Regions from separate parts of the Bradyrhizobium sp. Leo78 genome, predicted to be linked through region 2. Evidence: riboswitches for the same ligand, from Rfam matches in the RefSeq annotation. Region 2 holds a riboswitch; the other holds the start of a gene.
The links. Region 2 has a riboswitch for cobalamin ahead of metE (5-methyltetrahydropteroyltriglutamate--homocysteine S-methyltransferase). Riboswitches for the same ligand answer to the same signal wherever they lie in the genome.

Region 1 (3,194 bases), on a different contig from region 2:
GGTCCGCACCGCGCGGCATCGTGCGTGCTCCCTCAGCAAGAATCATCCGCCACGGTGTCATACGCAACCCTTGCGCATCTGCGGCAATAAGCCGAAGCGCCGAATGGGGCAGTTGCCCGAATGCGACGCCGACCATCGCACCCAGCGGACAAAGACCGGGACGAGGCACAGCGATCGTCGGTGCGGGCTCGGTCCTACCGAGCAGTGCATCCGGCAATCTCGCGCCGGCCATGATGTGGGCGGCCATGCGCCCTCGCCTGCCGCTGGTGCCGCCTGAGGTAATGAACCATTCGGCAAGCGCGACTGCAACGCTCACAGCGTCGCCGCGCGTAACGGAGCGACCAAACTCAGCGCCATCGGCGCGCACCAAAAGGCCGCCCGCGCGGCCACGCTCGATCCGAATGTCCGCGGATGCGCCAGCAAGCACCCGTTCCTTGCCGTCATCGACAGCGAAGCCAAATTTGGTCGGAAGAGCTAGCCCACTGCCGGCAAGGGCCTGCTCCAGTTCGGCTGCGAGCGAACGCGTGTCATCGCCTATGCCCCAGAACGGTGTCACCAGGATGTTGCGATGCGACTCGGCCTCCGGATCATGGTCAAGCAGCTTCAATTGGGCGAGACCGTCGAGCAGAGACAAGTGTCCCTGATCACTCACGCCTCTGATCTGGAAGTTGGCCCGGCTGGTCAAGTCGATCAAGCCGTTGCCGTAACACTCTGCCAGATCAGCCAGCCCTGCCGCCTGTGCCGCATCGAGCCTTCCGCCATAGGGGCGCACGCGGACCACGAGCCCGTCGCCTGACTGCATCGGCCGCAACGCGCCAGGGCACCAGCCCTTGATAGCGACCGTACTCATGACGCCTCGCGCGGCGCAGCCGCGATCGAATTTCGGCGCGTCTTCCAGAGTGATGCCAAGCCAGTGACGACCGTGACAGGGACTTTTGCGAGCGTGTTCATTCCGCGGCTTCTGGCAGGGCGGCGATAGGTGGAATGCGAGCGAGCGATTGTTTGCGGAAGATCTCCGGCCGGCTGCGCCATGGCACGATGCCATCGGGTGCCGCCGCGTAAGCTGACGCGCCGGCAATCACGTCGTGCGCGTTGCCATCGGACAAGCGACCGTAGACATAGGACCACCGTCCCGGCGCGCTGAGCGCGACCGAGCAGCCCTGGTTACAGGCGGACAGGCATTCGACGGGAACGACGACGCCGTCAGGCACGCCCGCGTCGAGAATAGCGGCATGCAGGCGCGCACCGGGCGTAATCTCGCCTTCCCCGAGCGTCTGGCCCGGGCGGCATGTGATGCAAACGTGAAGAGTGACGATCATCGCCCCTTCCTGAATTGACGGCGGGAAGCGATGAGGTGCACGAACCGTCCTTGAGGAGGCTTCGCTTTCCCCGTCGCGGAACACCCCGTCCGCCGGTCTCAACGTTGCGCTGGCAGGTCTCCCGGCTTGCGGAGCAGGGTCTTTCCCTTCGATCCCCGCCTTCCCGATCCCCAGGGGATCAGTGGCTTCGGGCATCTCTCCGGTCACGGTCGCGGGGGCGGCTGCTTTTCAGGCCAAGCCGTTTGGCTCGAGCCCTATCGCATTCCCTCTTCGCCTGTCGCAGAACAGGCACCAACGCGGGCCGACCATTTGCTCTGGGCCGCAACTTGTCAAGCCAAAGGGACCACGCCGGATGATGTCCGAACCAGATGCCGCCGAGGACGGGGACATCGTCGCGCCCGAGGGCTCCACCGACGCCCGCCACGCCATCAAAATGGCGAAAAAGGAGATGGTCCGCGAAAGATCAGGGCGACCAAGGGCGGCGAAGAGGGACTGATCGGGCGCAGGTGATAAGCCAGGGCTAGCTCGGTAAAGCTTTCGTCGATCACCAGACGGCCGACACGCGGCAGGATCGAAAGAAGTTCACTCTGATCATGATGCTTTCCGTCGGGATCGTTCGGGTTGACCACGATCGCGAGCTCAGCCCTCGCGAGCGCCTCGAGTTCCCGCCGCGATGGTCTCGTGATACGCTCGCGGACCGCTGAGCCGCTCGCCGAGCGCTCCAGCTATGGCGGCTTCGAGCCAGCCGGCATTAATCGAGCGGCGCCGGTTCGCATCGCGCATCATGCATGACCACCCTGCGAAGACCGGGGCGCGCAGCACGAAGAGAACAGCGGTCAGGCGAGCTGGAATGAAGTTTGCCACATCATCGATGCGCGCGCCGCAGCCCAACCAAGGGCTTCGTGTCGCGGCGTATGATGGCCGATCATAGAGTCCAGTGCGTTGATCGCCTTGTAGCCGGCGATGCCAGGTACCCCACCCCGACCAAGCCGGGATTTCTACTTCAGCAAATATGCGCCTGCGAATTGTTCGGCCATCACCGCACGTTCTTCTTCAGTTTGACCCAAATGCGACATCGACCCGTGATGGTCCTTCGCATCCAGCGTATGATGGTCATTTCGATTTAGCACCTCCTCCATCCCTGCCGGATCAGGCTGCGTTGTCTCGTCGAGGATCGGCATGGGCATTTCGGTGGCAGGGCCTGGCGCGGCGAACGCTAAACTAGTCACAACCGATAGCGGAATGCCGAGTTGCACTCGGGGGAAGCTCCCTTCGAGGGCGTGATCGCGGCCTCGTGGGAGGGCCGCTACAGGTCACCTCCGCGGCCGAAGTCTCTCCGCGAAATCATGAAGCAAAAGGAAAGCAATGAGCGCGATTGACCACTGGTGAGTCGTGCGACATACGGATCTTTCTTTACAGGCGTCTCTGGTTGCTCAAATATCTTCTGCGGTGGGTCAGATATCCCCCTCCACATCTGTCACAGATAGGGAGGCTCTTCTATGATCCTATTCAGGATAGTCTTCGCAGTAAGCGCTATCTTGCTAACCAGGGATGCATTTGCGGAGCCGGCGAATCTGGATCGGGACAGCCCCATTTCGCTTTGGGTCGCCAGCAGACTGCACCGATCTGGGAATGACATACGTGAGGAGTGATTCAAAAGGGGACGGTGACAAATGCTGGACTGGAACGAAAGTGTATTGTTCAGGTTATCCCGCCCCTGAAGTTGCATTCATCGGTTATGATGCTTGTGACGGTTTTCAATGTCATCGAACGATGTGCGGTAGCAATCCCAGTCCGGGTCCGAGGGTAATCGCAAGTGAGTCTTGGTACTTCTGTCCTGCCTGCGGCAGTGCAAATATTAGAAGGATCTTGAGA
Region 2 (3,194 bases):
TGCGCGGCAGGTCATCGCGGACGAAGGACCAGTTCAGGATGGTCACGGGGCCGGTCAACATCGCCTTCACCGGCTTTGCCGTCAGTGACTGCGCGAATTGCCACCATTCGACCGTCATCGGCTGCGGTCGTGAGACGTCGCCATAGAGGATCGGCGGCCGGACGCAGCGCGAGCCATAGGACTGCACCCAGCCGAGCTCGGTGAAGGCGAAGCCGGAAAGCTGCTCGCCAAAATACTGCACCATGTCGTTGCGCTCGAACTCGCCATGGACCAGGACGTCGAGCCCGATATTCTCCTGCCAACGGATGGCGCGCGCGGTCTGATGCTGCAGATAGGTCTTGTATGCGGTATCGCTGAGTGCGCCATTGGCATGTGCGGCGCGTGCGTTTCTGACATCGGTTGTCTGCGGGAAGGAGCCGATGGTCGTGGTCGGGAAGCGTGGCAGATTGAACCGCTCGCGCTGCACCTCGGCACGCTCGGCGAACCGGCTGGCACGATGGCGCATGCCGCCATCGATGGCGGCGAGACGCCGGGCAACCTTGGCATCGTGAATCCGCGGTGAGGTCTTGCGCGCGGCCGCGGCGGCATCGGACGCTCGGATCGCTTCGGACGCATGGGCCCGGCCACTTCCAAGCGCCGCGCCCAGCGCGGCAAGCTCTTCGAGCTTCTGCACCGAGAATGAAAGCCAGGTCTTCACCTCGGGATCGAGCTTGGTTTCCAGGGCGAGATCGATGGGTACATGAAGCAGCGAGCAGGATGGCGCGATCTGAATGCGCTCCTTGCCGAGCTTTGCGACGACGGGCCCAAGCTGATCGAGGATCCGGCTCAGATCTGCGCGCCAGACGTTGCGGCCGTCGATCACGCCGAGCGACAGCACCCGTTCTTTCGGAACGTCGATGAGCTCGCCGAGCTGCTGGGGCGCGCGCACGAGATCGAGATGCAGGCCGGCGACCGGAAGATCAAACGCGACCGCACGATTGCCGCCGAGCCCGCCGAAATAGGTCGCCAGCATGATCCTGATGTCCGGCACCGCTTTGGCGATTTCGGAATAGGCGCGCCGTAGGGCTTGCTGCGCGGCGGCGTCCAGATCAAGCACGAGACAGGGCTCGTCGATCTGCACCCATTCCGCACCGCGGGCAGCGAGTTCGCGCAATAGTTCGATATAGACCGGCAGGAGCCTGTCGAGCAGCGACAGCGTGTCGAAATGCGGTTCCTTGGACTTGGCCAGTTTCAGGAACGTGACCGGGCCGACCAGCACGGGGCGGGTCTGATAACCCAGCGCCTTCGCCTCCTCATACTCTTCGATCGGCTTGCGCGATGAGAGTGCAAAATACTGGTTCTTGCGAAGCTCCGGCACCATGTAGTGATAGTTGGTGTCGAACCATTTCGTCATTTCGAGCGCCGCCACGCCATGTGCGTGATGGGCATGTCCGCAGGCCTCGTCATGCGCGTCGGCCTTGGCGCCACGCGCCATCGCGAAGTAGGTCGCAAGCGGCACCGCGCCGCCGGTCCAGCCATAGCTTTCCGGGATAGCGCCGACCATTGCGCAGGTGTCGAGCACCTGATCGTAGAACGAGAAATCGTTCGACGGGATCACGGTGATACCGAGCTTCTTCTGCCGCGCCCAATTGGCCGCGCGCAGCCCGACGCCGGTTTCGATCAGCGTCTTTTCGTCTGACGCGCCGGACCAGAAGCGTTCCAGCGCGAATTTCAGTTCACGGCGCGGACCGATCCGCGGCGTGCCGAGGGACGCAACAACAAGTGAAGTGGAAGATATTGGCTTAACCCCATGAGTTGGGGGCAAAGGCCGTAGTGACACGTCTGGATTCCCTGCGCGAGGTGCGCACGGAATCGCAACCGCACCACCGGGACACCCCGCCCGAGGACGTGTATGTTGTCGAGGCAGGTCTCCTGGCTCGCGGGTCGTTGCTGCGGTCCGGCCTTCCCGAAGCTTTGCAGGCTTCAGTGGCAATTGTGGACCGCGGCTCGCCGCTTACAGTTGCGGGGGCAGCTCCGGCTTTACACCGGCTTCCCTCTTAGCTCCGGAAAAGATCTCTCCGAAGAACCACGACGCGTTCACTTACTGGCAAGATCGCGCGAACGTCAACTCGGCTGACATCACGTGCGCGTGGAGCCGGTTGTTCACAGCGCCAACGGTATCGACCGGAATTTTTGCGCTTCGCCCATACGTCCCATTGACACCATTCCCCAAATCGCACCAGATGTAGCTGTCACGGTCCATCATAACGCAAGGAATGGTGGCTAAGAGGGAAGCTGGTGATCGCGCCTTTCTCGCGAGAATCCAGCGCTGCCCCCGCAACTGTAAGCAGTGAGTTGCTCCCGATTTTAGACGTCACTGATGCGGCATCGCATTGGGAAGACGGGGAGTGACGCCGACCTGCGAGCCAGGAGACCTGCCGCGACAGCAAATAACGTCCACGGGCGGGGTGTCCCGGCGGCCGCTTGCAGGCTCATGCCGGTACGCCGCCGGCATCATCACGCAGCGTCGCCTCCGGCATCCGGCCCCAGCAACATCACGGGGTCTGCAAGATGTCACTCTCTCTCGATCGCGAAACCACCGCGTCACCTCTCATCCACCTGCGCCCCGAATCAATCGCGGCGCCGGAAGCACGGCTGCCGATGCAGGTGATTCGCCGCAATGGCGCGGTGTCGCAATTCGATGCCGGTAAGATCTCGGTGGCGATGACCAAGGCCTTCCTTGCGGTCGAGGGGAATACGGCGGCTGCGTCGCGCCGCGTGCACGAAGCGGTCGAGGAATTGACCGCCGAAGTCGTCGGCGCGCTGTCGCGCCGGATGAGCGAAGGCCGCACCTTTCATATCGAGGACATCCAGGACCAGGTTGAACTGGCATTGATGCGCAGCGGCCATCACAAGGTGGCGCGCGCCTATGTGCTCTATCGCGAGGAGCGGGCGCGGCAGCGCGCCGAACAGCAGGCAACTAAATCCGCAACGGCATCGAGCGGGCCAATCGTCCACGTCACGCTCGCGGACGGCAGCAAGGTGCCGCTCGACCATGCGCGGCTGGCGATGATCGTCGGCGAGGCCTGCGCGGGGCTCGACGGTGTCGACGCTGCGCCTGTCGTCGGGGAAATCCAGCGCAATCTCTATGACGGCATCAGCCAGGAGGAACTCGCGCTCGCCAGCGTGATGGCGGCGCGTACGCTGGTCGAGCA

Region 1: linked by a shared signal. The riboswitch ahead of AC5ZG1_RS41840 (DUF1636 family protein) and the one ahead of metE (5-methyltetrahydropteroyltriglutamate--homocysteine S-methyltransferase) in region 2 are both predicted to bind cobalamin.

What each region holds. Positions count from the first base shown of each region.
Region 1 is NZ_JCAMOT010000077.1:2,533-5,726, reverse strand. It holds gene cobG (precorrin-3B synthase) at 1-850, opposite strand, end outside; gene AC5ZG1_RS41840 (DUF1636 family protein) at 948-1,319, opposite strand; cobalamin riboswitch at 1,414-1,630, opposite strand; gene AC5ZG1_RS41835 (hypothetical protein) at 1,748-1,948, opposite strand; partial or broken gene AC5ZG1_RS41830 (CobD/CbiB family cobalamin biosynthesis protein) at 2,001-2,296, opposite strand; gene AC5ZG1_RS41825 (hypothetical protein) at 2,318-2,500, opposite strand.
Region 2 is NZ_JCAMOT010000021.1:111,629-114,822, forward strand. It holds gene metE (5-methyltetrahydropteroyltriglutamate--homocysteine S-methyltransferase) at 1-1,777, opposite strand, end outside; cobalamin riboswitch at 1,885-2,085, opposite strand; cobalamin riboswitch at 2,218-2,436, shown strand; gene AC5ZG1_RS25060 (ribonucleoside-diphosphate reductase subunit alpha) at 2,551-3,194, shown strand, end outside.